Regions from separate parts of the Bradyrhizobium sp. Leaf396 genome, predicted to be linked through region 2. Evidence: predicted binding sites of a transcription regulator. Region 2 holds the regulator's gene; each other region holds the start of a gene.
The links. Region 2 encodes HrcA, which represses chaperone genes, less so after heat shock. Its sites were predicted from a motif close to GTTAGCACTCNCNNNNNGNGAGTGCTAAC; they were not measured.
Positions count from the first base shown of each region.

Region 1 (10,541 bases), on a different contig from region 2:
ATCTCCAGCTCTATATCGGCCTCGCCGGTGAGAGCATCTCCTTCCCGAACCGCGCGGCGGCCGAGATCGATGTCTACGGCGGTATTCGCCCGACCTTCGGTGCGTTCGCCTTCGACATCGGCGTCTGGGGTTACCTGTATCCGGGTGGGACCTGCTATTACGGCGCAGCAACCGACACCGCCGGCAATCCGCTCAGCGCCGAGTGTGCCGCCAACGCCCTGCTCAACGGCAACGTCATGAAGAGGGACGTCAGCTTCTTCGAAGTCTACGGCAAGATGACCTACACGGTGAATGACAATTGGGCATTCGGCATCAGCGAGTTCTATTCGCCGAACTTCCTCAACACCGGGGCTTGGGGCAACTACACTTCGGTCACGGCCAAATGGATAGCGCCGAGCACCACCTTCGGCGCGAGCGGCGTCGGGATGTACGTGTCCGGCGAGTTCGGCCGTCAGTGGTTCGGCACCTCCGATTCGTTCTATGGCACGGGCATTGCCAGCCCGCTGGGTGGCGGCCCGTTCCCGAACGGCATCAAATATGCCGACTACAACACCTGGAATATCGGTGTCGGCTTCACCTACAAGGTCATGACGTTGGATCTCCGTTACTCCGACACCGACCTGAGCAGGGGTGATTGCAATGCCTTCACCAGCGACTATACCGCCGGCGGAACGACCAATGCGACCCCGATCAACCCCGGCGGAGCCGGCTCCAAGTGGTGCGGCGCGACCGGCATCGCCAAGCTCTCGTTCGATCTGACGGCGATGACCAACCTGAAGTAAGTTTCTTCCAAGCGACTTGGCGAGGGCGGCAGGGCAACCTGCCGCCCTTTTGCTTTGGCTGCGGTCTCTTCACGAAAGTCATGCCCGGGCTTGGCCCGGGCATCCACGTCCTTGGCAGCGCCGCACAACGAGCGCGCAGATGGCCGGGACGAGGCCGGCCATGGCGAAGCAGCAGCGGCAGCGAACAGCCACCGAGCGCCTTCTCGCCGGGAGGGACTTGGCTTCAATTCGGAGGAGAACAGATGCGGCTTGCGCTCCGCCTCAGCGCGCCGCGCTCGGCTCCGCTGCAGCCCGTTCACCGCCGAGGACATGGATTGTGCCATCTTTCACCAGCGCTACCTTGCGCGTGTGGAAGGCGTCGAGCGTCGAGCGGTGGCCGATCGAGACGATGGTGGCCTGCGGCAGCTTCTCCGCCAGCAGCCGGTAAAGCCGCGCCTCGGAGGGCTCGTCCAGCGAGGCGGTCGCCTCATCCAGGAACAGATAGTCCGGCATGTGCAGCAGCGCGCGCGCAAGCCCAAGGCGCTGCTGCTCGCCGAGCGACAGCATCCGATTCCAGTGACCCTCCTCTTCAAGCCGCTCTGCGAGGCCCGGCAGCCCGACCGCGACCAACGCGTCGCGCACTTGCGCTGGGGCGAACGCGCCGGGTGCTGCCGGATAGACCACGGCGTCGCGCAACATGCCGACTGGAAAATAGGGCCGCTGCGGCAGCATCATCAGCTTTGCCTTTTCCGGGATGACGACCGTGCCTGTGCCGAACGGCCAAACTCCGGCGATGGCCCGGAACAACGTCGACTTGCCGGAGCCCGACGGTCCGGTCACCAACACGCGCTCCGACGTCTGAATGGCGAAGCCCTTGGCGGCGACCAGCGGCGTGCCGTTGGGCAGGTTCACGCAGAGCTGCTCAAGCTCGATATGGCCGCTGCTGCCGGCGACTTCCAGCGCGATCGCAGGCTCATGGAGCGGCAGGTTCGCGGCCGAATCGACCGACATTTCAAAGCCATCGAGGCGCGCAACGATCGACCGCCACTCCGCCAGCGACCGGTAAGCCGTGACGAAGAACGACAAGGCGCCCTGTACGCTGGAAAAGGCGGATGCGGTCTGCATCATGTCGCCAAGCTGGATCTTCTTGGCGAAGAAGGCCGGGGCCACCAGCACGTAGGGAAAGATCACGGCGGCCTGCTGATAGCTGGCCGTGAACGCGGTGAGGCGTTTGGTCCGGCTCATGATGGCGTACCAGTTGGCGATCACGAAGCCGAAACGATCGAGCAGGCGGGCACGTTCGGCGCCTTCGCCGTTGAGCAGCGCGATCTGCTCGGAATTCTCGCGGACGCGGACGAGATTGAAGCGGAAGTCAGCCTCATAGCGTTGCTGTTCGAAGTTGAGGTTGACCAGCGGTGCGCCGATCCAATGCGTCAGCGCGGTGCCGAAGATCGCGTAGATCAACGCGCCCCAGCACAGATAGCCGGGAATCATGACATCGGTGCCGAACAGGCGCAGCGGTGCCGCGTTTGAAAGGCCCCAGAGGATGATCACGAAGGAGAACAGCGTCACGATCGACGAGAGCAGGCCGAGCCCGATGCTCAGCGTCTGCTCGACGAAGTTCTTGACGTCCTCGGTGATGCGCTGGTCCGGGTTGTCGGCCGCATCGCCCTTGAGCTGCATGCGGTAATGCGTGGCATTCTGCAGCCATTCGCCGAGATAGTGCCGCGTGAGCCATTGCCGCCAGCGAATCTGGAGCCACTGGTTGAGGTAAAGCTTGTAGACCGCGAGCGCGATATAGGTGAACGCGAGCGCGATAAAGATCCAGATCTCCCGCACGAAGGTGTCCCAGTCGCTGGTCTGGAGCGCGCTGTAGAACCGGTTCTGCCACTGGTTCACCAGCACATCGATCGCGACCAGTGCCAGTTCCATCGCGACCACCGCGGCGAGCAGGCCGCGCCCGGCCCATTTGTCCTCGGATCGGAAATAGGGGGCGGCGATTCGCCAGACGATCGCGAGCGTGGCGCTGATGTTCTTCACAGAGCAGGGTCTCCTCGGGGAATGCGTGTATAGCGGCCCAGGGCCAAAGACTTGAGGCAATGTTGGAAACGGGCGCGGTTAGACCAAAGTCGCAAGCTCTACAATTTGCGGTGGATTGTCGCACCCGGCGACCCTAGCATGGGGCTCGACGGCGCGGGTGGATGCTCAGGGATTTTCGCGAGCTTGTGAGCGGGCGGGAACCGCCGCGTTCGCGAGGAATTTGCGTCCAGCTCAGGCTTTATCGCTTCAGCTTCAAGCAGGACCGGCTCTCCACGCGGGCCGCCTGCCACAAACATGCGTGGGGAGAAAGACCATGTGGAATCAAGTCTATGATCCGCTGAACAGCCCGGTGCTGTCGACGATCGCGGCGGCGGTGCCCGTCGTCACGTTGCTGGTGCTGATCGCGAGCGGGCGCGTCCAGGCGCATATCGCGGCCATTATTGCCGTGATCGTGGCCAACCTGATCACGATCTTCGTCTTCACCATGCCTGCGAACATGTCGATCCGCGCCTCGGTGCTGGGCGTCGTGACCGGTTTCTTTCCCATCGGCTGGATCGTTCTCAACGTCATCTTTCTCTACCAGGTGACGGTGGCCACCGGGCGCTTCGAGCTTTTGAAGCGCGCGGTCGGTGGTGTCACCGAGGACCGGCGGCTGCAATTATTGCTGATCGCCTTCTCGTTCGGCGCATTTTTCGAGGGCGCCTCGGGCTTCGGCACGCCGGTCGCGATCACCGGCGCGGTCCTGATCGGTCTCGGCTTCTCGCCACTCGCAGCTTCCGGCCTGTCGCTGATCGCCAACACCGCCCCGGTCGCCTATGGCGCTCTGGGTACGCCGATCCAGGGCCTCTCCTCCGTCACCGGGATCGATCCTTACATCCTCGGTGCGATGGTCGGCCGGCAATTGCCGGTCTTCTCGCTGATCGTGCCGTTCTGGGTGGTGTGGGCATTCGCGGGCTGGAAGGGCATGAAGGACGTCTGGCCGGCGATCTTCGTTACCGGCATATCGTTTGCCGTCCCGCAATTCGTGATCTCGAACTACATCAATCCCTGGATCGTCGACATCGGCGCGTCGCTGATCTCGATGGGCGCACTGATCCTGTTCCTGAAGGTGTGGCAGCCGAAGCAGCTCTGGCTGTCGCCGGCGTTGCGCGGCAATGATGAATCGGCCGCCACCATGGCGGCGGCAAGGCCGCTCGACAAGACGCCGCTGACGCAGAGCGAGCTGTTCAGCGCGCTGCTGCCTTGGATCATCGTCTGCATCGTGATGCTGATCTGGGGCAACGGTGGCTTCAAGGCGTGGGCGAACTCGATCTTCGTCTGGAACTACCCCGTGCCCGAGCTGCACCAGATGATCAACAAGATGCCGCCGGTTGCGCCGGGCCCGACGAAAGAGAGTGCGGTGTTCGCCTTCACCTACTTGTCCTTCACCGGCACGGGCATGCTGATCGCTGCGATCATCGCAGGCATCCTGATGGGGGTCGGTCCCGGCAAGCTGGCGGCCGAGTACGGCCGCACCATCCGGCTGTGCGCGATCTCGCTGATCACGATCTCGGCGATGCTGGCGATAGGCACGCTGACGCGCCTGTCCGGCGTCGACGCCACGCTCGGCCTCGCCTTCGCGGCGACCGGCGTGCTCTATCCCTTCTTCGGCACGCTGCTCGGCTGGCTCGGCGTGGCGCTGACGGGATCGGACACCGCCTCCAACGTGCTGTTCGGAAACCTGCAGAAGATCACCTCCGAGCAGCTTGGCCTGTCGCCGGTGCTGATGGCGGCGGCGAACTCCTCCGGCGGCGTCATGGGCAAGATGATTGATGCGCAATCGATCGTGGTCGCCTCCACCGCCACCAACTGGTACGGCCATGAGGGCACTATCCTGCGCTTCGTGTTCTGGCACTCGATCGTGCTGGCGTGCCTCGTCGGCGTGCTCGTGACGCTGCAGGCCTATGTCTGGCCGTTCACGGAGCTGGTGCTGAAGTAGCGATCGATGTCGCTGACGACGCAAATCCCCGCGAGGATCCCCTCGCGGGGATCTTTGCATCTGCGCGAACCTTCTCAAGGACGCGGCCGTCTTATAGAAGGTGCCGCGAATCAGGTCGGTCCAGGGGTTTCATGGTTTCGCTCAAACGATTGATGTGTGCCGCGGTTGCAATGCTCGCGATGTCCACATTCGCGCGTGCCCAGGAGGGGTTTCCGTTCGGTACCGAAATGACGCTGGAAGCGCTGCCGCAAGCCGGCTCGAAGCGGATACCGAACATCGAGATCGGCGACCACGGCGAGGTTGTGCTGGAGCTTTGGTGCAAGGGCGGCAAGGGGCAGTTCTCGGTCGCCGGCAACACCGTGATCTTCGTTCCCGGGCAGATCCAGGACCGTTCCTGCCCGCCCGCCCGGGCCCGGGCCGACGACGAACTCCTGGCAGCGCTCGGCAGCGTCGAGACCTGGACGCGCCAAGGCGACGTGCTCACGCTGATCGGCCCGAAACCGCTGCGTTTTCGCACGACGGGGAATTGACCGTCAGGTCCTTCCGGGTTCGACGCCTGAGGCGTCGCCCCGGAATAGACTACGTCACTTCCACACCGACTTGTCCGCGTCCCAGTGCTGGCCCTTCAGCTCCCGGGCAAGCGCCTCGATCGACCCGTTGTCCTCGGGAAGATCGCCTTCTTCGTCCAGGCTCGCGTCGTCGGACAGATTGAGTTTGGCGCCGCCGCTCTCGTCGGCAGTCGTGGTGGCGGGACTGCCGATCCAGAGCATGAGCTTGTCGGTGGAGCCCGGCTTGTCCGGCGATACGAGCCCTGCGACCTCGATCGTGTCGGTGAGCTCGAGCGCCGGAAAATCCTGATTGGGCCGCTTGAACACCAGCTTGAGCTTGCCCGTTGCGGGATCGAAGTCCTGCGAGACCGGCTTTGCGGCGAGTGTCCTGCTCAGCACGTTGGCCACCGCAGTCGCAAGCCTGGCTTTGTTGATCTTGTCGCCCTCGCGCCAGTCCGCCGCGGGGAAGCGGATGGTCCGGTCCATCTCGGTCATGCCCGCGGTCCAACCTGCCGCCGTGACGCCCGGCATCGCCTTGAACTTGGCCAGCAGCGCGCCCGCACGCTCTGGATCGACCGACATGTTGATGGTCTGCTCGCCCGCGCGCAGTGCATCGCAGCCGACGCTGAGGCTCGCCAGCGTCACCTCGACCTCCTGGCCCTTCAGGCTCTTCAGGAAGTCCGTCGCAGCGTCGAGCTTGACCCTGACCGCAATCGCTTCCGGAGAAACGTCCGTGAAGTCCTTCGGCTGGGAGGTGATGCCGTCGTCGGAGGTCTGGTTGTCCAGGAATTCCCTTTCGCTGAGGTCGGAATTGTCGGGCGATGTGACCTCGGTCACGGCCTGGCCGATCGAGATCTGGCCGCGGAATTCAAACGTGTCGCCGGACTGCTTGCGCGTCAGCTTGACGCTGACCGGCGACTTCTCGCCAAGGCTCTGCGTCGTTCCGGTCAACGTCTGCCCCGCGACCTGGAGATTGACGACGAAGCGGTCCTTGCGGTCGGAATTCCTGGCGATCGGGTAACAGACATCGAGCACCGCCGCGGTGACATTCTTGCCCTGGCGCGTCTCTTTCAGGATCACGTCGGCATTGCCGTCCATCAGTCCGTCGATCGAGGTGAAATAGCGCGTCTCGGTTCCGCCCGGTGCTGTCGCCTTCGGCGACAGCTTCATCTGGGCAGGGGCCCGATCCGGCCAAACGGCGAGCAGGGCCGCCACGACGGCCGTCGAACAAACCAGAAGCGCACGCATCGATGAAATCCTCGCGCAATCGAATCGGCGCGCCACCGTAGTGGGTTTTGGCCGCTGGTTGAATCGGAAAGCGAAAGGGGAAGGTCGGCAAAAAAGAAGGCCGCCCGGAGGCGGCCTTCGCAATCAATGTCGTGGGGTGGAGGCTTAGAAGCCACCCATCCCGCCGCCGGCGGGCATGGCGGGCGGCGCGTCCTTCTTCGGCGTTTCGGCGACCATGGCTTCGGTGGTCACCAAGAGGCCGGCCACGGAGGAGGCGTCCTGCAGCGCGGTGCGAACCACCTTGGCGGGATCGATGATGCCCTTCTCGACCATGTCGACATAGTCCTCGTTCTGGGCGTCGAAGCCGAAAGTCTCGGACTTGTTCTCCAGGATCTTGCCGACGACGATCGAGCCCTCCACGCCGGCGTTCTCGGAGATCTGGCGGATCGGGGCTTCCAGCGCCTTCAGCACGATGTTGATGCCGGCCTGGACGTCGTCATTGGCGTTGGTGAGACGGCCCACGGCCTTCTTGGCGCGGAGCAGCGCGACGCCGCCGCCGGGGACGATGCCTTCCTGCACCGCGGCGCGGGTGGCGTTGAGCGCGTCCTCGACGCGGTCCTTCTTCTCCTTGACCTCGATCTCGGTGGCGCCGCCGACGCGGATCACCGCGACGCCGCCGGCGAGCTTGGCGAGGCGCTCCTGGAGCTTCTCGCGGTCGTAGTCCGAGGTGGTCTCCTCGATCTGGGCCTTGATCTGGCCGACCCGGGCCTCGATGTCGGGCTTCTTGCCGGCGCCGTTGACGATCGTGGTGTTCTCCTTGTCGATCACCACCTTCTTGGCGCGGCCGAGCATCTTCACCGTGACGTTCTCGAGCTTGATGCCGAGCTCCTCGGAGATCAGCTGGCCGCCGGTGAGGATCGCGATGTCCTCCAGCATGGCCTTGCGGCGGTCGCCGAAGCCCGGCGCCTTGACGGCGGCGACCTTGAGGCCGCCACGCAGGCGGTTGACGACCAGGGTGGCCAGCGCCTCGCCCTCGACGTCCTCGGCGATGATGACGAGCGGCTTGCCCGACTGCACCACCGCTTCGAGCACGGGCAGCATGGCCTGGAGGCCCGAGAGCTTCTTCTCATGCAGGAGGATGTAGGCGTCCTCGAACTCGGCGGTCATCTTCTCGGGGTTGGTGACGAAGTAGGGTGAGAGATAGCCGCGGTCGAACTTCATGCCCTCGACGATGTCCACCTCGGTCTCGAGCGACTTGTTCTCCTCGACGGTGATGACGCCCTCGTTGCCGACCTTCTGCATGGCCTGGGCGATCATCTTGCCGATGGCGGCATCGCCGTTGGCCGAAATGGTGCCGACCTGGGCGACCTCGGAAGAGGAGGCGACCGGCTTGGCGCGCTTCTCGATGTCCTTGATCACGGCGGCGACGGCGGAGTCGATGCCGCGCTTGAGGTCCATCGGGTTCATGCCGGCCGCAACTGCCTTGGCGCCCTCCCGCACGATGGCCTGGGCCAGCACGGTCGCGGTGGTGGTGCCGTCGCCGGCGAGGTCGTTGGTCTTGGAGGCGACCTCACGCACCATCTGGGCGCCCATGTTCTCGAACTTGTCCTCGAGCTCGATTTCCTTGGCGACGGTGACGCCGTCCTTGGTGATGCGGGGCGCGCCGAACGACTTCTCGATGACGACGTTGCGGCCCTTCGGGCCGAGCGTCACCTTGACGGCGTTGGCGAGAATGTCGACGCCGCGCAGCATGCGATCGCGCGCGTCTCCGGAGAATTTGACGTCTTTGGCAGCCATCTCTCAATCCCTCGTGTTCGTGATGTGTCTTGCCGCTTCTTCTTCGTCATTGCCGGGCTTGACCCGGCAATCCATCATGTTGCGAAACGTGCTGGACGCCCGGGTCGTCTAGCGCGAAGACGCGCTTCTGCCCGGGCATGACGAGACGATATTCAGCGGCCGTTCAGGCGAATGGCCCTAGGCCAGCACGCCCATGATGTCCGACTCCTTCATGATCAGGAGCTCTTCGTTGTCGATCTTGACCTCGGTGCCCGACCACTTGCCGAACAGCACGCGGTCGCCGACCTTGAGGTCGATCGGGATCAGCTTGCCAGTCTCGTCCCGGCCGCCGGGGCCGACGGCGACGATTTCGCCCTGGGAGGGCTTTTCCTTGGCAGTGTCGGGAATGATGATGCCGCCCTTGGTCTTTTCCTCGGCGTCGATACGTTTGACCACGACACGGTCATGCAGCGGACGAAATTTGGATTTAGCCATGACGTTTCCCTTTGGAGGCTCGCTTAGGAAATAGTGGAAGTCGGTGGGGCGGCGCTTCCGTCCACCCTCTCATCGAGAATCGAACGGCGCGCTTAGCAATCGGGCTTTCCGAGTGCTAATAGTGGGCCCGGAAATATGGCTTGGCCGCGATCCTGTCAAGCAAAGGTGGTTAAGCGGTTGTTGAGGCGGATATAGGATGGTGGCATTGGAAACTCGTTCGGGGTGTCGGCGTACAGAAGGACGTCATTGCTCCGGCAGCAGTTTTGCGCTTGGCTGCGGGAGGGGTGCGGCCATGGTCTTGTTCGGGGGGAATGCCATGATCAGTTCGGCTCACGCGCGCACGGTTGCCAATCTGGCCGCCGCCTCTTGTCTGGCGCTGCTGCTGGGAGCCTGCGGCGGCGGCTTCAACCTGCCGTCCTTGACGTCCTCCCCGCCGCCGCCCGAAGCCGAGCCCGGCGTGGCTCCGGAAATGCCCGCCACCATCCGCGCCGACGAGATCGTCGGCCGCTGGGGCCTCGCCTCGTTCCAGAACCCCGCCGACCGTGCTCGCACAGAAGCCGCCGCGCGCGCCCAATGCAAGAACCCCTACGTGATCACCGCCGGCTCCTCCGGCGGCGTCATCATGCATCTCGCCGACCAGGCGACGCCGCAGGAACTGCGGCTCAAGGGCTCTCCGAGCGGCAAGAACTACATCGGTCCCGCCGGTCCGACCCCCGGCGACCAGGACCGCGAGATCATCTCCTTCGACGGCCGCGTCCTGATCACCCGCTTCATCGACAAGGACGCCGCCACCCGCTACGGCAACATGGTCTACGTCCGCTGCGCGCCCCGGGCGTGAGGTGGCCTCCGGCCTAACCCCTCGTCATTGCTTCGCTCAAAGCAAAACGCCGGTCCTGGGACCGGCGTTTTTGTTTCTCGTCATTCCGTATCCGCGACCGCTCAGTCGAACAGCGCGTCGATGTCGTCCTGCGAGGCGTGGCCGACGTCGCCGGCGAGCTTCGGGCCATTGAGCAGCTTCTCGTCGTCGCTGCGGTTGTCGACCTGCGCAGGCACATGGGCCTTGATCGCGTCGACGCCGCCCCAGATGTCCATCATCGCATTGATGTGCTGCTCGATGAACTTCATGGTGTTCATGACCTTGCTGATGCGCTGGCCGGTCAGGTCCTGGAAGTTGCAGGCTTCGAAGATCGAGATGACGCGTTCCTGGATGTCGTCGGCGAGCCGCTTCTGCTGATCGGCCGAGTCGACCTTGGACATCGCGCTGGCGGCCTGGTCGATCGATTCCGCGGCCTCGAGGATCTGCTGGGTCGCCTGCTCGGTGCCGCCGACCACCGCGCCGAGCTCGCCATTGACCTTGGCCATCTCCCCGCCGTCGAAGCTCTTGCCGTGCAACGTTGCGATTTCGCGCTTGGTGCGATCGATGGCGTCGTGGATGAGGTCGAGCTCGACCTTCAGCTTCTCGCACTGCTCGATCTGCGCTCGGTAGGTGTCGAGCATGGCACGCGCTTCGGCGAGCTCGTGAGCCGTCGAGGCGTCGATCGCCGCCATGGCTGCGCTGCCGGACAGCGGAGCCGCGGCGAGGCCCTTCGCCATCTGTGCGCGGATCGCACGCAGCTCGGCCATGATCTCGCTATGCATCGGGAGTACCTCTTCAGTCACGTCTAGAACGGGCATCTCGCCAGCAACGATATCCTCGACACGAAAACGCTTGCGGTG
Region 1 is NZ_LMQJ01000023.1:361,384-371,924, forward strand. Features, by position in the region: gene ASG57_RS21840 (TorF family putative porin) at 1-782, shown strand, start outside; gene ASG57_RS21845 (ABC transporter ATP-binding protein/permease) at 1,044-2,801, opposite strand; gene ASG57_RS21850 (L-lactate permease) at 3,115-4,779, shown strand; gene ASG57_RS21855 (META domain-containing protein) at 4,911-5,309, shown strand; gene ASG57_RS21860 (hypothetical protein) at 5,364-6,575, opposite strand; gene groL (chaperonin GroEL) at 6,720-8,351, opposite strand; gene ASG57_RS21870 (co-chaperone GroES) at 8,529-8,825, opposite strand; gene ASG57_RS21875 (hypothetical protein) at 9,142-9,663, shown strand; gene ASG57_RS21880 (protein phosphatase CheZ) at 9,765-10,541, opposite strand, start outside.
Region 1: the regulator HrcA is predicted to act here: its motif matches at 8,917-8,945, upstream of ASG57_RS21870 (co-chaperone GroES).

Region 2 (10,541 bases):
GGACGGGGAGGCTTCCGCGTTAAGCGGTTATTATCCTTTTGTTTCGGTTAACTATTCGCCGACTATATGCCTGAATCCGCGGCCTGTGTCGCGGAAGGAATGTCATGAGCGGCTGGCGACGGCCGGTCAGAAGAGAAGCTGCCATGGTGGGCCCGCGTCATCCAAAGTCTCCCGTTCCGGGGTTCCGCTCGTCGGGAGCGACCCGGCGGAGTGCGCTCGGCCTGTTGCTCGGCGCGCCCGTGCTGTCGGCCTGCGCCGGCGTGCAGCAAAGCCTCAGCCAATTCTCCAATCCGTTCTCGAGTTCCGCGCCGCCGGCCCAGCCGGCGGGTCCGCAGCAACAGGCCACGACCGCCGGCACCGGCGGCGTGAAGGTCGGCCTGATCCTGCCGCTCTCGGCGGCCGGCAATGCCGGCCTCGCCGCGCAATCCATGCGCAACGCCGCCGAGATGGCTCTGGCCGAGTTCCAGAATCCGAACATCCAGCTCCTGATCAAGGACGACAATGGCAGCCCCCAAGGCGCGCAAGCCGGTGCGCAGCAGGCGGTCGACGAAGGCGCCGAGATCATCCTGGGGCCGCTGTTTGCACAGTCCGTGCCGGCCGTGGCGCAGGTCGCGCGCACGCGCGGCATTTCCGTCATCGCCTTCTCGACCGATTCCAGCATCGCCGGACGCGGTGTCTATCTCCTGAGCTTCCTGCCGGAGTCCGACGTCAACCGCATCATCGAATATTCCGCCAGCATCGGAAAGCGATCCGTCGCCGTGCTGGTGCCCGACAATGCCTATGGCAATGTCGTCGAGGCCGCGGTGAAGGCGGCGGTGCCGCGGCGCGGCGGGCGCATCGTCGCGTTCGAGAGATATGGCGCCGACCGCGCCAACCCGGCGCGCACCGTGGCGCAGCAGCTTGGCAGCGCGGATGCGCTGTTCATCGCCGACGACGGCGATGCCGTCGTGACGGTGGCGGATGCCATGACGGCGGCAGGCGCAAACCTGCGCAACATCCAGCTGCTCGGTACCGGGCTGTGGGACAATCCGCGCGTCTATGCGAGCCCGGCGCTTCAGGGCGGCCTCTACGCCGCGCCCGACCCGGCCGGCTTCCGCGCCTTCTCGGGCCGCTACCGTACCAAATACGGCGCAGAGCCGATCCGCACCGCGACGCTCGCCTATGATGCGGTCGCTCTCGTCGCCGCGCTCGCGCGCACGCAAGGCACCACGCGCTTCTCGTCCGACGTGCTCACCAATCCTTCCGGCTTCGCCGGCATCGACGGCCTGTTCCGCTTCCGCGCCGACGGCACGAACGAGCGCGGGCTCGCGGTGATGAAGGTGACGCAAGGTGGCGGTGTTGCGGTCGCGGGCTCACCGAAGAGCTTTGGGGCGTGATGGTTTACCTCTCCCGCAAGCGGGCGAGGGAGCGCTGATTTAGGCGCTCAGGCTTACGCCGCCAGATCCGCGACCACCGCATCCAGCACCGGGAATCCGCTGCTGGTCACGCGCAGGCGGCCCGTCGGGTCCACCGTGATCGCGCCTTCCTCGCGCAGCAGCGCGATGCGCTTGGGGTCGAGCGGGCGACCCGAAAGGGCCTTGTAGCGCTCGGGGTCGATGCCTTCAGCGAGGCGCAACCCCATCAGCAGGAATTCGTCGGCGCGCTCCTCGCTGTTGAGCAGCTCGTCGGTGACGATGCCATGGCCACCGGTCTCGACCCGCATCAGCCAGGCTTCGGGGCGCTTCTCGGTGGCGATGGCGTGCCGCACGCCCTCGATGTCGAGGCGGCCGTGCGCGCCGGGGCCGATGCCGGCATATTCCTCGCCGCGCCAGTAGACCAGATTGTGCCGGCACTCGGCGCCTCGGCGGGCGTGGTTGGAGATCTCGTAGGCTGGCAGACCGAGCTTGTCGCAGGTCTCCTGCGTGACGTCGTAGAGCGCGCGCGCGACCGCCTCGTCCGGCGTCTTCAATTTACCGGCCTTGTGCAGGCCGAAGAACGGCGTGCCTTCCTCGATCGTCAATTGGTAGAGCGACAGGTGCTCGGCCGCTTCATCGATCGCAAGACGCAGCTCGTCGGCCCACATCGCCGGCGTCTGGTCGGGGCGGGCGTAGATCAGGTCGAACGAATAGCGGTCGAACGAGCGGCGCGCGATGGCGACGGCATCCAGCGCCTCTCGCGCGCTGTGCATGCGACCCAGCGCCTTCAGCGAGGCATCGTCGAGTGCCTGGACGCCGAGCGACACGCGATTGACGCCGGCGCTGCGATAGCCTGCGAAGCGCGTGGCCTCGACGCTGGTCGGGTTCGCCTCCAGCGTCACTTCGACGTCGCTGGCGACGGTCCAGTGCTTGCCGATCGCGTCGAGCACCGCGCCGACCGTTGCAGGCTGCATCAAGGACGGCGTGCCGCCGCCGAGGAAGATCGAGGTGACTTGGCGGCCGGGCGCACGCTCGGCGGTCGTTGCGATCTCGCGAGCAAAAGCGGAGGCGAACCTCGCCTCGTCGATCGCGGCGTGGCGGACATGGCTGTTGAAGTCGCAATAGGGGCACTTCGACAGGCAGAACGGCCAGTGCACGTAGACGCCGAAGGCCTCGGATCCTTGTTTCGACGCGTTTTCCTGGCGCGAACCGGTATCCACTTCGCTCGAAAACGCTCTAGCGCGGCTCAAGGCAGATCTCCGCCAGTTTGACGAAGGCGCGGGCGCGGTGCGAAAGGCCGAGACCGAGCGGCGGCAGGCCGTGCTTTTCGATTCTGGTCATCTCGCCAAAGGTGCGCGTGTGACCATCGGGCAGAAACATCGGGTCATAACCAAATCCGGCATTTCCGCGCGGCGGCCAGATCAGCGTTCCGTCGACGCGGGCCTCGACCTCTTCGAGATGGTCGTCGGGCCAGGCGACGCAGAGCGCGGAAACGAAGTGCGCCGTGCGCTTGTCCGGCGTGGTGGCGCCGCGCTCCTGCAACAGGCGCTCGATCTGCGCCATCGCCGCGTTGAAATCCTTGGAGGGGCCGGCCCAGCGCGCGCTGTAGATTCCGGGCGCGCCGTCGAGCGCGTCGACGACGATGCCGGAATCATCGGCGAAGGCGGGAAGCTTGGTTGCCTGCGCCGCCGCGATCGCCTTGATCGCGGCGTTGCTGCGGAAATCGTTGCCGGTCTCTTCGGGCTCGGTCAGGCCGAGCTCGCCGGCCGATACCGCCGCGATACCGTACGGCGCAAGCAGCTCCTTCATCTCGGCGAGCTTGCCGGGATTGTGGGTCGCGATGACGAGCTTGTCCGTGATTCGGCGGTGCATGGCCTATTGACTACGCCACAGCCAGTTTCTGCAAGTCCACCAGACGCGCGACGCCCTTGCGGGCCAGCGCCATGAGCGCCAGGAGCTCGGCTTCCGTGAACGGTTCGCGTTCCGCGGTACCCTGCACCTCGATGATGCGGCCATCGCCCGTCATCACGAAATTGGCGTCCGTCTCGGCTTCCGAATCCTCGGCATAGTCGAGATCGAGCACCGGCGTGCCGTTGTAGATGCCGCAGGAGATCGCGGCGACGTTGTCGCGCAGCACGTTGGCCTTGACCATGTTGCGCGCCTTCATCCAGTTGATGCAGTCGGCAAGCGCGACCCATGCGCCGGTGATCGAGGCCGTGCGGGTGCCGCCGTCGGCCTGAAGCACGTCGCAATCGACCGTGATCTGGCGCTCGCCGAGCGCTTCGAGATTGATGATGGTGCGAAGCGAGCGGCCGATCAGGCGCTGGATCTCGACCGTGCGGCCGCTTTGCTTGCCGGCGGAGGCCTCGCGGCGGGTGCGCTCCGAGGTCGCGCGCGGCAGCATGCCGTATTCGGCGGTGACCCAGCCGCGCCCCTGGCCTTTCAGCCACGGCGGCAGGCGGTCCTCCAGCGTGGCGGTGACCAGCACATGGGTGTCGCCGAACTTCACCAGGCAGGAACCTTCCGCATATTTGACCACGCCCCGCTCCAGCGTCACGGGGCGCAGTTCGTCGGGCGCACGGCGGCTTGGCCGCATGGGAATCCTCCAAAACTCGCGGGAAAGGCTGCTGGCGGTGCTTGTAGGTGCGGCAGGGATGGGCGGCAAGGCTTTTTCACCCCTGGAGGCCGCAAACGCCGCGCTTGTCAGAAGCGGTCCGGATGGACAAATTACGAGCACCTGAGAGGAGTTGCCGTCTGTGGCCCATCACGATCCGATCCATCTGATCGCGCCGCGCGCAGGCCTTGCCCAGCTCAACGAGCGTTCCCGCGACATCTTTCGTCAAATTGTCGAAAGCTATCTCGCGACCGGCGAGCCGGTGGGCTCGCGCAATATTTCCCGCCTGATCGCCATGCCGCTGTCGCCGGCCTCGGTCCGCAACGTCATGGCCGATCTGGAACAGCTCGGCCTGATCTATGCGCCCCACACCTCCGCCGGCCGGCTGCCGACGGAATTGGGGCTGCGCTTCTTCGTCGACGCCCTGATGCAGGTCGGCGACCTCAACGAGGCCGAGCGGCAGTCGATCCAGAGCCAGCTCTCCTCCGTCGGCGAGGCGCAGTCGGTCGAGGCGGCGCTGGACCAGGCCCTGATGCGGCTGTCGGGCCTGACCCGCGCCGCAGCCGTCGTGTTGACGCCAAAATCCAATGCGCGGCTGAAGCATATCGAGTTCGTCCGCCTGGAACCGGAGAAGGCGCTGGTGATCCTCGTCGGCGAGGACGGCCAGGTCGAAAACCGCGTGCTGACGCTGCCGCCCGGAGTTCCCTCCTCGGCACTCGCCGAGGCCGGCAATTTCCTCAATTCCCGCATCCGCGGCCGCACGCTGGCCGAGGCGCGGCTCGAGCTCGAGACTGCTCTCGGCGCTGCGCGCGCCGAGCTGGATCAGCTGACGCAAAAAGTGATCTCGGCCGGCATCGCCAGCTGGTCCGGCGGCGAGAACGAGGATCGCCAGCTCATCGTCCGCGGCCATGCCAATCTGCTCGAAGATCTGCACGCGCTGGAGGACCTGGAGCGGGTGCGCCTGCTGTTCGACGATCTCGAGACCAAGCGCGGCGTCATCGACCTGCTCGGCCGGGCCGAAACCGCTGAGGGTGTGCGCATCTTCATCGGCAGCGAGAACAAGCTGTTCTCGCTGTCGGGATCGTCCACCATCATCTCGCCCTATCGGGATGCCGCCGGCCACATCGTCGGCGTCCTCGGCGTGATTGGCCCGACGCGACTGAATTATGCCCGCGTGATCCCGACCGTGGACTACGCCGCACGGATCGTCAGCCGCCTTCTGGGGGGCTGACCGGCGTTTCCGCCGATCACGGGCGCTTGATTTTCGCGAGTTTAGGCACGATATCCGGGCCAACATCCCTGAAACAGTTCGAGATTAGAGCCGATGACCGAGCAAGACCGGCAACCTCAAGACACGACTGCAGCGACCGGCGAGCCCGTGGTGTCGAAACCCTACATCATGCCGGACGATCCCGAGCCCGGTTCGGTCGAGACGTTGCAGAAGGAAGCGGCTGAAGCGCGCGACCGCATGCTGCGGACGCTGGCCGAGATGGAAAATCTGCGCAAGCGCACCAGCAAGGAAGTCGCCGACGCCCGCCTCTACGGCATCACCGGCTTTGCCCGCGACGTGCTCGACATCGCCGACAATCTCCAGCGCGCGCTCGATGCCGTCCCGGCGGAGGCGCGCGCCAATGCCGATGCCGGCCTGAAGGGGCTGATCGAAGGCGTCGAGCTCACCGAGCGCTCGCTGCACAGCGCGCTCGAGAAGCACGGTGTCAAGAAACTCGATCCCCAGGGGCAGAAGTTCGATCCGAATTTCCATCAGGCGATGTTCGAAGTGCCTGATGCCTCGGTGCCGTCGGGCACCGTCGTGCAGATCATGCAGGCCGGCTACACGATCGGCGAGCGCGTGCTGCGCCCGGCGCTGGTCGGCGTTGCCAAGGGCGGCGCGAAGGCGGCGCCCGCGGCCAACAACAATGAGTCGAGCGGCGCGCCGAACTGAGTCTCGGATCCTCATGGTGAGGAGCCGCGGGGTTGCTCGGCGGCTCGCGCTATTTAGGCGACACCGAGGATTCGATGCCGCCTTGGCCTAGCCCTTCGGCTGAATCCCGTCGCGCACGGCGCGGAATCGGGTGAAGGCGGGCAGCCACTGCTCGCGCGGGGCGCTGGCGATGATGCGCAGCGAGGCGCCGCCGCTCGAGAAGCGGATCCACTGCACCACGGTCACGGGGATCTTGTCCTTGCCGCTGACGCCGTCGATCCGGGTCTCGAAGCCCTGCTGGCCGTTGATGCGGATCGGCTCGGACATGGTGATGCGCGATTCGCGCACGCCGGGAATCTGCAGTGCCGCCTCCTGCGCGAAGCGGGCGCGGTCGTCGGGCTGCTGCGGGGTCGCGCCGATCACGCCTAGAATCATGAACGGCTTCGACTCGTAACCGATGCTCTCATCGCCGTCGGCCAGGATGATGCTCGAGCCCGGCGCGAGCGTCCGGATATCCTTGAAGTCGGCCAGATCGGTGATCTTGAACGGCATCAGCGCGATCTGCTCTTCCGCCGAGACCTGCCTGCGGGTGACGGTGCTCGCGAACATCTGCCGCACCGCTTCATCCGTGTAGATCTTGGTCGCATTCTCCGGAATTTGCACCGCGACATAACCGGAGAACCCGGCGCCCGGCACGATCATCGAATAGCGCTTCACCGGAGTATCGCCGGCCTTACCACTCTCGGTGGTGAAATAGGCCAGGCCCGCGGGCGTTTCGATCTTGTCCTGCTTGACGCCATTGACGCCGGCGGGACCGGAGTTGAAGGCGCTCGCGACCTCGCCATAGGCCGCCGGCGGCAACTCGGTGATCAGCACTTTGACGCTGCCGTCCTCGCTCTCGAAGCCCGGAAAGCTCTTGGCCGTGCTGAGCCCGATCAACGGCACCATGCCGAGACGCAAGCCGGGCGGGAAGACGGCGTCGGCGGCGAAGGCCGGAAACGCTGTTGCGGCGAGGAGGGCGAGCGCGGCGAGGGGGCGGATCAGCTTCATGGGCACTCTGATTGGTTCACATTGAGGCCGTTCGATGGTCGGCTACCGGGCCGCTTTGTCGCGCGAAGCAGCTGCACCGGTTCTCCGGCCGGTCCGCCTTTTAGCGGGTTTGGCCTCGCCGCGACAGGGCGGGCCGGTTGCGGTAGCGGGGGCTTGCCGAAGGGCGAACCTGTTAATAATTCCTCACCCGCAAGGGCGGTGGAGCCCGGATATCATCTTCCAAAACCCGATGTTTTCGCGGCACAAACGTAGGTTCGGTCCTTGCGGGCCCCTACCCCCCTCCTATATGAGCCTCAATCATCGCAATATCGCGGATGTTTGATCTTAGGGGGTTTCGGTTCGGGTGCCTTCTGGGCCCAGCCAACCTGCCGCAAAAAGAAGGATATCAGGACCATGGGAAAGGTCATTGGGATCGACCTCGGCACCACGAATTCGTGCGTCGCCGTGATGGATGGCAAGAACGCCAAAGTCATCGAGAATTCCGAAGGCATGCGCACGACGCCGTCGATCGTCGCCGTCACCGATGACGGTGAGCGCCTCGTCGGCCAGCCGGCCAAGCGCCAGGCCGTCACCAATCCCGAGCGCACCTTCTTCGCCGTGAAGCGCCTCATCGGCCGCCGCTACGACGACCCGATGGTCGAGAAGGACAAGAAGCTCGTCCCGTACAAGATCGTGAAGGCTTCCAACGGCGATGCCTGGGTCGAGGCCGACGGCCAGACCTACTCGCCCTCGCAGGTCTCGGCGTTCATCCTGCAGAAGATGAAGGAGACCGCGGAGGCCCATCTCGGCCAGAAGGTCGACCAGGCCGTCATCACCGTTCCCGCCTACTTCAACGACGCCCAGCGCCAGGCGACGAAAGACGCCGGCAAGATCGCGGGCCTCGAAGTGCTGCGCATCATCAACGAGCCGACCGCGGCTGCGCTCGCCTATGGCCTGGACAAGACCAAGGCCGGCACGATCGCCGTCTATGACCTCGGCGGCGGCACCTTCGATATCTCCATCCTCGAGATCGGCGACGGCGTGTTCGAGGTGAAGTCGACCAACGGCGACACCTTCCTCGGCGGCGAAGATTTCGACATGCGCCTCGTGGGCTATCTCGCCGATGAATTCCAGAAGGAGCAGGGCATCAACCTGCGCAACGACAAGCTCGCCTTGCAGCGTCTGAAGGAAGCCGCTGAAAAGGCCAAGATCGAGCTGTCCTCGACGACGCAGACCGAGATCAACCTGCCCTTCATCACCGCGGACCAGACCGGCCCGAAGCATCTGACGATGAAGCTCACCCGCGCCAAGTTCGAGGCGCTGGTCGATGACCTCATCCAGAAGACCGTCGAGCCCTGCCGCAAAGCGCTGAAGGATGCCGGCGTCACCGCCGGTGAGATCGGCGAGGTCGTTCTGGTCGGCGGCATGTCGCGCATGCCGAAGGTCCAGGAGGTCGTGAAGCAGCTGTTCGGCAAGGAGCCGCACAAGGGTGTCAACCCGGACGAGGTCGTGGCGATCGGCGCTGCGATCCAGGCCGGCGTGCTCCAGGGCGACGTCAAGGACGTTCTGCTGCTCGACGTGACCCCGCTGTCGCTGGGCATCGAGACGCTGGGCGGCGTGTTCACCCGCATCATCGACCGCAACACCACGATCCCGACCAAGAAGAGCCAGGTGTTCTCGACGGCTGAAGACAATCAGAATGCCGTCACCATCCGCGTCTTCCAGGGCGAGCGTGAGATGGCGGCCGACAACAAGATGCTCGGCCAGTTCGATCTGATGGGCATTCCGCCGGCCCCGCGCGGCATGCCGCAGATCGAGGTGACCTTCGACATCGACGCCAACGGCATCGTCAACGTCTCGGCCAAGGACAAGGCCACGGGCAAGGAGCAGCAGATCCGCATCCAGGCCTCCGGTGGTCTGTCGGAAGCCGACATCGAGAAGATGGTCAAGGACGCCGAGGCCAATGCCGAGGCGGACAAGAAGCGCCGCGAGGCCGTGACCGCCAAGAACGAGGCCGATGGCCTGGTGCATTCGACCGAGAAGGCGCTTGCCGAGCACGGTTCGAAGGTCGCCGAGAGCGAGCGCCGCGCCATCGAGGACGCCGTCAGCGATCTCAAGGAAGCGCTGAAGGGCGACGACGCCGAGGCGATCAAGGCCAAGACCCAGACGCTGGCCCAGGCTTCGATGAAGCTCGGCGAGGCCATGTACAAGCAGCAGGCCGAAGCCGACGCCAAGAAGGATGCGGCCCAGGACGACGTCGTCGACGCGGAATTCACCGAAGTCGACGACGACAAGAACAACAAGAAGTCCGCTTAAGCCCCGAGAGGGTGATCATGCGGGCGGCTTGGACCCCACACGCGCTGTCGGCCTCCTCCCTCGCGGGGGAGGCCACCGTGTCGGGCTCGGGACGAGTGCCCGTTGCGACCGATCAATTCCCCATCGTAATGCTGGACGCCGCCATGCTGTCCTCTGCCGCAAGGCAGGAGGCTGCCCATATAGCCGCGTGGCGACGTCGTTTCGCTCCGACTTGAAATCGCGATTGGATAGACCGAGCTCAACATGTCCACGTCCACCAAGCGCTGCTATTACGAGACCCTGGAAGTCGAACGCGATGCCGATGAAGGCAAGCTGAAATCGTCGTTCCGCAAGCTGGCGATGAAATTCCATCCCGACCGCAATCCGGGGGATGAGACCAGCGAGGTCAAGTTCAAGGAAATCAACGAGGCCTACGAGGTCCTGAAGGACAAGGACAAGCGCGCCGCCTATGACCGCTACGGCCATGCCGCGTTCGAGCAGGGCGGCGGTTTTGGCGGCGCTGCAGGTTTCGGCGCGGGCTTCGCCTCCTCTTTCTCCGACATTTTCGAAGACCTGTTCGGCATGGCCGGACAGCGCGGCCGCGGCGGCCGCGAGCGCGGGGCCGACCTGCGCTACAACATGGAAATCACGCTCGAGGAAGCCTTTGGCGGCAAGACTGCGCAGATCGAGATTCCAGTCTCGGTCACCTGCGAGGCTTGTTCAGGCACCGGTGCCAAGGCCGGCACCAAGCCGAAGACTTGCTCGACCTGCGGCGGCGCGGGCCGCGTGCGGCAGTCGCAGGGCTTCTTCACGCTGGAGCGTACGTGTCCCGGTTGCCAGGGGCGCGGCCAGATGATCGAGGATGCCTGCCCGTCCTGCGCGGGCCAGGGGCGCGTCACGCGCGAGCGTACGCTGTCGGTCAACATTCCCCAGGGCGTCGAGGACGGCACGCGGATCAGGCTCGCCGGCGAGGGCGAGGCCGGCGTCCGCGGCGGACCGCCCGGCGATCTCTACATCTTCCTCTCGCTGGCCCAGCACCAGTTCTTCCAGCGCGACGGCGCCGATCTGCATTGTCGTGTGCCGATCTCGATGGTGACCGCCGCTCTCGGCGGCGAATTCGAGGTGCCGACGATCGAGAAGAGCAAGACCAAGGTCAAGGTGCCGCCAGGAACCCAATCGGGTCGCCGATTCCGCATCGCATCAAAGGGCATGCCGGTGCTGCGCTCGCGCCAGATGGGCGACATGTACGTTCAGGTCGTGGTCGAGACCCCGCAGAACCTCACCAAGA
Region 2 is NZ_LMQJ01000056.1:277,409-287,949, forward strand. Features, by position in the region: gene ASG57_RS30935 (penicillin-binding protein activator) at 144-1,376, shown strand; gene hemW (radical SAM family heme chaperone HemW) at 1,430-2,614, opposite strand; gene rdgB (RdgB/HAM1 family non-canonical purine NTP pyrophosphatase) at 2,631-3,266, opposite strand; gene rph (ribonuclease PH) at 3,277-3,990, opposite strand; gene hrcA (heat-inducible transcriptional repressor HrcA) at 4,151-5,239, shown strand; gene grpE (nucleotide exchange factor GrpE) at 5,333-5,950, shown strand; gene ASG57_RS30965 (hypothetical protein) at 6,038-6,979, opposite strand; gene dnaK (molecular chaperone DnaK) at 7,373-9,274, shown strand; gene dnaJ (molecular chaperone DnaJ) at 9,518-10,541, shown strand, end outside.

Region 3 (10,541 bases), on a different contig from region 2:
ACCTCGACCAAGCACGCCGTCACGGGCCTGACCAAGGCCTCCAATCTCGACGGCCGCATGTATGACATCGCGGTCGGCCAGGTCGACATCGGCAACGCCGCGACGCCAATGACCGATCGCATGGTCAACGGCCCCGGCGTGCTGCAGCCCGACGGTACGACCAAGCACGAGCCGCGCATGGACGCCAAGGCGGTCGGCGACGCCGTGGCCTACATGGCCAGCCTGCCGCTCGATGCCAACGTGCTGACCATGACGGTGATGGCAACCAAGATGCCGTTCGTCGGACGGGGCTGACCCAAAGCGCGAAAACAACCTCATGCACAGTAGGCGTCAAGAGGCGTCTACTGCTTGCCCCGCTGCGGGGTGGCGCGAGCTAAGTCCGCAGATTATCTCAACAATCGTCATTGCGAGCCAACGGGTCCGCGCGAAGCGCGGCCCGATGACAGGCTCCGCGAAGCAATCCGGGCTGCGTCCGCGGTGAGATTTCCGGATTGCTTCTCCGCAAGAGCTCCTCGCAATGACGTGGAGAAGGCGGCGCCACGACGGCATTGCCTTCGGCGTTTGCACGGCCATAATCGTTGAGGGTTTGGGGACATCATGCTGCGGCTGCAATCTGCACTCGGCATCTTCGCGTTGCTGCTGATCGCCTGGGTGCTGAGCGAAAACCGCCGGGCGGTATCGGCTCGGCAGGCCGCGATCGGCCTCGTCGTGACCTTCGTCGCCGCAATCGTGTTGTTGAAGCTGCCGGTCGTGGCGCATGCGTTTGGCGCCATCAACGAGGCGGTCGGCACGATCTCCGCGGCCTCCCGCGCCGGCTCCGCCTTCGTGTTCGGCTATGTCGGCGGCGGCACCCTTCCGTTCGATCTGAAGGTGCCGGGCGCGGATTTCATCCTGGCGTTCCAGGCGCTGCCGATCGTGCTGGTCATGAGCGTGCTGACGACGCTCTTGTTCTATTGGCGCGTCCTTCCGCCGATCGTGCGCGGCATGGCCTGGCTGCTCGAGCGGACGCTGGGCGTCGGCGGCGCGGTGGGACTGTCAACCGCCGCGAACATTTTCCTCGGCATGGTCGAGGCGCCGCTGTTCGTGCGGCCGTATCTGGCACAGATGACCCGCAGCGAATTGTTTCTGGTCATGACCGGCGGCATGGCGGGCATCGCCGGTACCGTTCTGGTGCTCTATGCGACGCTGCTGGCGCCCCTCATCCCCGACGCCGCCGCGCATTTCGTCATCGCCTCGGTGCTGGGCGCGCCGGCCGCGATCCTCGTCAGCCTGATCATGGTGCCCGAGACCTCCGACAAGCGCACCGGCGGCGCTCTGCAGAATCCCGAGATGGACGTGTCCGGCACGATGGATGCGATCGTAAAGGGCACCACCGCCGGCCTCGATTTGCTGCTCAACATTGTCGCCATGCTGCTGGTGCTGGTGGCGCTGGTCTATCTCGTCAACGCCATGCTCGGCCTGCTGCCGCATCTCGGCGGTGCCCCGATCTCGCTGCAGCGCCTGCTCGGCCTCGTCATGGCGCCGGTATGCTGGTTGATGGGACTGCCGTGGGATCAGGCGATTGCCGCAGGCAGCCTGATGGGCACTAAGACCGTGCTCAATGAATTGATCGCCTATGTCGACTTCTCGAAGCTGCCGCCCGAAGCGCTCGACCCGCGCTCGCGCCTGATCATGCTCTATGCGATGTGCGGCTTCGCCAATTTCGCCAGCCTCGGCATCATGATCGGCGGCCTGGGGGTGATGGCGCCGGAACGGCGCGAGGAGATCAACGCACTGGGCTTGAAGTCGATCGTGTCGGGGACGCTGACCACGTGCTTGATGGGCGCGGTGGTGGGAGTGTTGGCGTAGGCTCCCCGCTCGTCATTGCGAGCCAACGGGTCCGCGCAGCGCGCGGCCCGACGACAGGCTCCACGAAGCAATCCGGTGTGCATCCGGGGAAAGACAGGAAGAGCACCTACGCCTTCAACTCCACCGTCTTGAACTCAGCCGGCAGAATCACTTCCAGCAGTTCGACGTCATCCGAGTAATCCAGGATCATGTGCTTGATCTTCGGCGGCTGGGTCCAGGCGCTGCCTTCCTTCATCAAGGTCTCGCCCTGCCCGTCCATATAGGTCTTCACCCAGCCCTTCAGCACGTAGACCATCTGGAACTCGACGTCGTGGAAGTGCAGCTTCGACACCTCGGCAGGATTGCACGGGCCCTGCAGCCGGATCACATGCGCCTGCGCGAGGCCGTGCGTTGCCGCAGCGATGCCGAGATCGCGGTACTTCGCGTAGGCACGCAGGCCGTCGGCCTTGAAGTCCTCCTCGCGGTGATGGCTGATGGCGATGCGCTGCTTCGGCCGCACGGGCTTCTTTGGAGCGACGGTACGCGGCTTCGCCTTCACCGCCTTGCGCGCCGAGGATCGCGCCGCAACATTGGCGCCGCTCCGCTTCTTCAACGCGGTCTTCATTGCGGGTCTCGATGCCTTGTGCTTGGCCATTGTTTGCCTCCCTGATCTGAGCCGCGTCCGCCGGACGGGCACGACCCGAAAGGCAGACTATCCAGTCCGGGGCGAGGCAGCAATCGCCAAGCTTGAGCCAGTCATTCGATTGCTCAGCAGATCGTAGCTTGTCCCAAGCTGTCGTGGCGAGCGGCGCTCGTCTCGTCTTCGCTCGCTCGCTGAACTAGTCTCGCCAGGAGATCTTGGGGGAATGATTCATGGGCAACAGCGTCGGTCAGCGTGCGTTTCAGAATGCCCGGCTTCACAAACGGCAAAAGGGCGTAGTTCTGCCATTGCTCGGGCATGCGCTCGAGTTGCACAAGAAGGGACGCCTCCCCGAGGCCAGAGCTGCCTATCGCGAGCTCCTGCAGATCGCGCCTACCCAATTCATCGCGCTGCACATGCTCGGCGCTCTCGAGTCTGACGCAAAGAACTTTCAGCAGGCTGAAGCCCTGCTGAGCCGGGCGGTTGCCGTGGATCCGCGCTCTGCCGAAGCTCATATGAGCTTGGGCATCGCCCTGAACGGGCTGAAGCGTCACGATGAGGCCCGCGAGAGCTATCGAAAGGCTCTCGCCTTGCGACCCAACTACGCCGCGGCCCTTGCCAATCTCGGCAACGCGAGCGCCGCGCTCGATCTGCACCAGGACGCGGTCGAGAGCTACGACAAGGCGCTTGCAATCGACGGAACTCTTGCCGAAGCCCACAACGGCCGCGGCTCTGCGCTCTGCCGACTGCGCAACTATGACGAAGCTCTCGCAAGCCTCGATCGCGCGCTCGCGATCTAGCCCGACTATGCCGCCGCGCTTGCCAACCGTTCCGTCGTATGGCGCGAGCTGCACCGGCTTGACGAGGCCATGGCGGACTGCGATCGGGCAATCGCCCTCGCCCCCGACGACGCGAATGGGTGGCTCTCGCGGGCCAGTGTCTTGCTCCAAGTCAAGCAAATTGCCCGCGCCTATTCCGATTGCGCGACGGCCCTGGCGCTTGCTTCCGATTCCGCGCAAGCTCACCTGGTGCAGGGCCTATGTCTTGCCGGACTTGGCCGGGTCGATGAAGCGCTCGCAAGTTTCGACCGAGCCCTCGACATCCAGCCTGACCTTCAGAGCGCCATCTCCAGCAAGATCTTCACGCTCGACTTTGCGGCGGACGCGACTGTCGAGCAGCATCAGCAAGCGCGGCAAGTCTGGTGGGAGCGGGTCGGGGCGAAAATCGCATCAGAAGCGGCGGGCCCGTACGACAACAGCTGCGATCCGGATCGCCGTCTGGTGCTCGGCTACGTCTCGTCGGATTTCAACGCGCATTCAGCGGCATTCATTTTCAAGCCGGTCCTGCAACACCACGACCGGGCACGGTTCGAGATCGTGTGCTATTCATGTTCGTCGAGGGTCGACGCCACGACGCGCGAATTCGAAGGAATGGCCGATCGCTGGCGCGACGCCGCGCAATGGACCGACGATCGCCTCGCCGCTCAGATTCGCGCCGATGGCGTCGATATCCTGATCGACCTGTCCGGCCACACCAGAGGCAACCGCCTCGGCGTGTTTGCGCGCAAGCCGGCGCCGATCCAGGTTCATGGATGGGGCCACGGCACCGGCACCGGACTGCCGACGATCGAATATCTCTTCTCGGACCCCGTCGCGATTCCTGTCGCGGTCCGCCATCTGTTTGTGGAGACCGTCATCGATCTGCCGTGCTTCGTGACCCTGGCGCCGCTGCCGGCCGGGATCGCGCGGGCGGGGGCGCCGGCTCTCTCGAACGGCTTCGTCACGTTCGGCGTGTTCACCCGCATCAGCAAGATTTCGGACGAGGCGGTTGACGTCTGGTCCAGGATTCTCGAGCGGGTGCCAGGTTCGCGCCTGCTGATCAAGGATTTTGCGCTGGACGATCGGCTGGTGCGCGACAACCTGCTGGCGCGGTTTGCAGCTTGCCGCCTGCCAGCCGAACGGGTCGAGCTGCTCGGGGCCACTTCGAGGGACGAGCATCTGGCGTCGTTCAATCGCATCGACATCTGCCTCGACACATTCCCGCAGAACGGCGGCGTCAGCACCTGGGAAGCCTTGCAGATGGGCGTGCCGGTGGTGGCGAAGCTCGGCAACAGCCTGCCCGGCCGTGCGGCGGGCTCCATCCTGACCGCGCTTGGCCTGCCGGACTGGGTCGCCGATTGCGATCAGACATATGCCGACATCGCGGCAATCCGCGCATTTGGGATCGGCGACGTTTCGCAGCTGCGCCGCGAATTGCCGGAACGGATCAGAGATGCTGCCGCCGGCGACCCCGTCTCCTACGCGCGCGCGGTGGACGACGCCTACCGCGCGATGTGGAAACGGTACTGCCGCGATTGCGCCTGATCTCTGCTCAATGCAGCCGGAATACGCCGTCCACCGCGCGCAGCTCGGCGGGCTTGATCAGCTTGGAATGCGCCACCGTGACCGAGTGGAGAGGGCCGTCGAGCTTCTCCTGCCAGAATGCCAGGAAATCCTTCAGCGCCGGAAATTTCGGAAACATGTCGTAGTTCTGCCAGACATAGGTCTGGAGCAGCGACGGATGATCCGGCATCCGATAGAGAATTTGTGCCGTCGTCAGTCCGTATCCCAGCATCTGCTTCCGGAAATCGTCGGAAACACCCCCAACGCGCAGTCCCATGCCAAACCTCCTTTGCAGGAGCGCATTCAGGGGGTGGCTTGATCCGTGCCCCGGGAGCCACCCGGAAACGATGCGCTCACAGACGAGAAATGTGACGCAAACTGACAATCCATCTCAAGCCCAAAAGTTTAACAAGCTGTTGAAATTCAATGCGTTAGCAGCAGATGCCGCTCCGTGCTAATACGGCCTCGGCCTCGGTTAACGATGGCTGAGAGATCCTGGCAGTGCGAACTGTCGGCTGCTAATTTTTCTGCTACAAACCCTTGCCCCCGCAAAATTCCTGTCCTATTTGAGCCTCGCTCGTGCTAGCACTCGCGGGCAACGATTGCTAACAATCTCAAAATCCTCAACTCGTGCAAATGCTTAGGAGGACTGCATGAAATTCCGTCCGCTTCACGACCGCGTCGTGGTCAAGCGCATCGACGCAGAAGAGAAGACCGCTGGCGGCATCATCATTCCCGACACTGCCAAGGAAAAGCCCTCCCAGGGCGAAGTCGTCGCCGTCGGCCCGGGTGGCCGCGACGAGTCCGGCAAGCTGATCCCGATCGACCTCAAGGTCGGCGACCGCGTGCTGTTCGGCAAGTGGTCCGGCACCGAGGTCAAGATCGACGGCCAGGACCTGCTGATCATGAAGGAGAGCGACGTGATGGGCGTTCTCGAAGTCAGCGAGTCCAAGAAGAAGGCGGCTTAAGAGCCCTTCTCCTCCCCCCAGTCAAACACCACTCAAGGAAAATTCCAGATGGCAGCCAAAGAAGTCAAATTCTCGGTTGAAGCGCGCGACAAGATGCTGCGCGGCGTCGACGTCCTCGCCAATGCAGTGAAGGTCACGCTCGGTCCGAAGGGCCGCAACGTCGTGCTCGACAAGTCGTTCGGCGCTCCCCGCATCACCAAGGACGGCGTCACCGTCGCCAAGGAGATCGAGCTCGAGGACAAGTTCGAGAACATGGGCGCGCAGATGGTGCGCGAAGTCGCCTCCAAGTCCGCTGACGCGGCCGGCGACGGCACCACCACCGCCACCGTGCTCGCCCAGGCAATCGTGAAGGAAGGCGCCAAGTCCGTCGCCGCCGGCATGAACCCGATGGACCTCAAGCGCGGTATCGACCTCGCGGTCGAAGCCGTCGTTGCGGACCTCCAGAAGAACTCCAAGAAGGTCACCTCGAACGAGGAGATCGCTCAGGTCGGCACCATCTCGGCCAACGGCGACCAGGAGATCGGCAAGTTCCTCTCCGATGCCATGAAGAAGGTCGGCAACGAGGGTGTCATCACCGTCGAGGAAGCCAAGTCGCTCGAGACCGAGCTCGACGTCGTCGAGGGCATGCAGTTCGACCGCGGCTACATCTCGCCCTACTTCGTCACCAACGCCGACAAGATGCGCGTTGAGATGGACGACGCCTACATCCTCATCAACGAGAAGAAGCTCTCCTCGCTGAACGAGCTGCTGCCGCTGCTCGAGGCCGTGGTGCAGACGGGCAAGCCGCTCGTGATCGTCGCCGAGGACGTCGAAGGCGAAGCGCTCGCGACCCTCGTCGTGAACCGGCTGCGCGGCGGCCTCAAGGTCGCGGCCGTCAAGGCTCCGGGCTTCGGCGATCGCCGCAAGGCCATGCTGCAGGACATCGCGATCCTGACCGGCGGCCAGGCGATCTCGGAAGATCTCGGCATCAAGCTCGAGAACGTCACGCTCAACATGCTCGGTCGCGCCAAGAAGGTGATGATCGACAAGGAGAACACCACGATCGTCAACGGCGCCGGCAAGAAGGCCGACATCGAGGCGCGCGTGGCCCAGATCAAGGCGCAGATCGAGGAGACCACCTCGGACTACGACCGTGAGAAGCTCCAGGAGCGTCTTGCCAAGCTCGCGGGCGGCGTCGCGGTGATCCGCGTCGGCGGCGCGACCGAGGTCGAGGTGAAGGAGCGCAAGGATCGCGTTGATGACGCGATGCATGCGACCCGCGCGGCGGTCGAGGAAGGCATCGTCCCGGGCGGCGGCGTCGCCCTGCTCCGTGCCTCCGAGCAGCTCAAGGGCCTGCGCACCAAGAACGACGACCAGAAGACCGGCGTCGAGATCGTGCGCAAGGCGCTGTCGGCTCCGGCTCGCCAGATCGCGATCAACGCCGGTGAAGACGGCTCGGTGATCGTCGGCAAGATCCTGGAGAACAAGACCTACAATTACGGCTTCGACTCCCAGACCGGCGAATATGCCGACCTCGTCAAGAAGGGCATCATCGACCCGACCAAGGTGGTCCGCACCGCGATCCAGAACGCTGCCTCGGTGGCCGCGCTCCTGATCACCACGGAAGCCATGGTCGCCGAGCTGCCCAAGAAGGGCGGCGCCGGTCCGGCGATGCCTCCGGGCGGCGGCATGGGCGGCATGGACTTCTGAGTCCAGCCTTTCAGGCAAACGACGAAATGCGAAACCCCGGCAGCGATGCCGGGGTTTTTGTTTCATGGAACGTCACTCCGGGGCGCGTCCCCTTGGGCGCCAGCCCGGAATGACAGCGCGGCACAATCGACCCCGCCGCCCCGGAATGAGGGGCCGTCACTCCACCTTGCCCAGCCGCTCGAAGCGCGGCTCGCCGTCCTCGTCGAGCGACCAGAAGATCCGCGTGACCTTGCCGACGAGATTGTCCATCGGGACGAATCCGATCCCCGGCATGCGGCTGTCGGTGGAATTGTCACGGTTATCGCCGAGCACGAAGATATGGCCCGCCGGCACCGTGAAGACGCTGGTATTATCCAGGTTGTCGTCGTCGCCGCAGTCCAGAGTCACGTAGGACGCGCCGTTCGGCAGCGTCTCGCGCCAGAGCTTCGCCGTCGCGTCGTCATCCACGCCGCACGTGTCGCCGACCTGTGCCTTCTTCTGCGCGACACGCGTCACGGGACGATCGTTGAGGAAAAGCCGGCCCCGCCGCATCTGGATGCGGTCGCCGGGCAGCCCGACCACGCGCTTGACGAAGTCGGTCGCGGTATCCTTCGAGGAGCGGAATACGACAATGTCCCCATATTCCGGATCGGCGGCGAGGACTCGGCCCGAGATCCAGGATGGCGCAAAGGGGACGGAATAGCGGCCGTAGCCGTAGGCATGCTTCGCGGCGAAGACGTAGTCGCCCACCGTCAGCGCCGGCGCCATCGAGTTCGAGGGGATGTTGAACGGCTGATACAGGAAGTAGCGAAACAGGAACGGCGGCGACCATAGCACCGGGATCAGCAGGATCAGGATGACGATCGCCCTCCATTCCCGGGATTGTGCCGCTCGCCGCGCGGGCGGCCGGATCGTGTCCTGACACGTAGTCATGCAACTGCCCTGGTCAAAATCATGTCATCGCGAGATTGGCAACTCCTGCGCGCATGCGCAATCTCCTGCGAATTCCGAAATTTGTCGCACGTCGAGCAGGCTGCGTTCAACGCGGGGCCGTGAACGTCGCCGGGCTGTCAGCCCTGGGAAATATCCCTGAAGCACTGCCGCACCCATTCGATGGTGAGCCGCGCCGCCGGATCGCGCTTGAGGTGGTTCTGCACCAGGAGCCAGACGTCCCGGCGCCTCGGCAGCAACGTGGCGCGCAGGCTGCGGTCGGCGAGCAGCAGGCCGCAGCTGTACTCGGGCAGCACGCCGATGGCCAGATGCGACTGGATCATGGTGCGGATGATGCGGACATTGTCGGTGATGCAACGGGCGTTCTTCAGTCGTTTCGACCGTAAGAATTGCTGCTCCGGGATCGCGTCGAGTTCGTCGGGATAGACGCACGCAACCGGCTCGATCCCGCTGCGGTCCGCGGGCTCGAGGAAATACAGCCTGACCTCGCCAAGCTTGGAGATGGTGAAGTCGCCCTTCTCCGGCTTGCGCAGGCGAATGGCGAGATCGGCCTGCCAGCGCGAGAATTTGACATTGCCGCTGGCGGTGAGGAATTGCAGCGTCAACCCTGGATGGTCGCGCAGGAAGTCGCTCGCATGCGGCGCCAACAGCTCTTCGGCAATGGCATTGGTCGAGGCGATGCGGAGCCGGCCGACCGGACCGGGCTGGCTCTCCTTGATCCGGTCGATCGCCGCGGCATGCGCCGCCATCGCGCCGACATGCTCGAGCACCGCCTCGCAATGGCGCGTCGGCCGGCGCAAGCCATCCACGGCTTCGAACAACGGCACGCCGAGATCCCGCTGGATGCGCGCCAGCCGGCGGCCGACAGTGGTCTCGTCGATGCGCAGCCGCGCGCTGGCGCCGGCATAGGTGCCCTCGTCCCTGACCGCGGCGATGATGCGCAGATCGTCCCAGTTCATTCCAGGAGCCTAGCAGGAGACAGCGGCATCCTGCAAATTCGCAGCCATATGCCGCAATATTCCTGCACATCGGCAGGCGCCGGCTGCGCTAGTGTCGCGTCATCCGACATCCACAGGAAAGCCTGCCAGCATGACCGCTCCCAAGACCCTGCTCGAACTCGCCGGCGCCGATCTCAATCCGCCGAAACTCCACGAGGCCTGCCTCGTGCTGGTCGACATTCAGAACGAATATTGCGCCGGTCCGCTGGCTTTGCCCGATGCGCAGCCCGCGATCGCCGCGGCTGCGCGCCTGCTGGCGCGGGCACGGGAGAGCGGAGCCGCGATCTTCCACATCGCGCACAAGGGCCGCGCCGGCGGCCTGTTCGACCGCGAGACCGCACGCGGCGCAATCGTTGACCGGCTGGCGCCCCTCGCAAGCGAGCCCGTGATCGAGAAGGCGCTGCCGAACGCCTTCGCCGGCACCGACCTGCAGACACGGCTTGCCGCGACCGGACTCAAGAACGTCGTGCTGGCCGGATTCATGACGCATATGTGCGTCTCTTCGACCGCCCGCGCCGCGCTCGACCTAGGCCTGCGCACGACGATCGCAGCCGACGCCTGCGCCACGCGCGACCTGCCAGACGGCCGAGGCGGAACGCTGGACGCCCGGACGATCCACCAGGTCGCGCTCGCCGAGCTGTCGGATCGCTTCGCGATCATCGCGCAAGTCGACGCGCTGACTTGATGGCGCGTGAGACGCTGCAGCTTTATTTCTCCGACGGCCTGCCCGCTATCGAGCCGCATCGCGCTGAGGGAGGCCGATATGGAGGCGCAGCATCAGCGCGCCCGCTGCCGCAAGGCGATGGCGGCGTGAATGCCTCACTCCACCCGCTCGAGCACCGCGAGCTTGCGGATGCCCTTGTTGCGGTAGGCGTCGAGGAATGCGTAATAGTCCTTGAACGACACGCAGCCGTTGGAATCTCCGTTCGGCCCCAGCATGTAGGTGTGGGCGAGCAAACCGTCGCGGCCGTAGATCGCGCTCTCGCCGCCGATCGGCGTCAGTCGCAACGCCGGCACGCCGTGGAACAATGCCTCGCGCGGTTTCAGAGTGTAGATGTGCGGCGGCGTCACGCCGCGCATGCGCAGGCGGCGGGAGCCCGGATCGTCG
Region 3 is NZ_LMQJ01000065.1:217,245-227,785, forward strand. Features, by position in the region: gene ASG57_RS33995 (SDR family oxidoreductase) at 1-294, shown strand, start outside; gene ASG57_RS34000 (NupC/NupG family nucleoside CNT transporter) at 598-1,848, shown strand; gene ASG57_RS34005 (cupin domain-containing protein) at 1,955-2,482, opposite strand; gene ASG57_RS39555 (tetratricopeptide repeat protein) at 2,701-3,267, shown strand; gene ASG57_RS34010 (O-linked N-acetylglucosamine transferase, SPINDLY family protein) at 3,409-4,830, shown strand; gene ASG57_RS34015 (usg protein) at 4,838-5,125, opposite strand; gene groES (co-chaperone GroES) at 5,502-5,816, shown strand; gene groL (chaperonin GroEL) at 5,865-7,505, shown strand; gene lepB (signal peptidase I) at 7,662-8,417, opposite strand; gene ASG57_RS34035 (LysR family transcriptional regulator) at 8,555-9,394, opposite strand; gene ASG57_RS34040 (cysteine hydrolase family protein) at 9,525-10,118, shown strand; gene ASG57_RS34045 (DUF2778 domain-containing protein) at 10,253-10,541, opposite strand, start outside.
Region 3: the regulator HrcA is predicted to act here: its motif matches at 5,430-5,458, upstream of groES (co-chaperone GroES).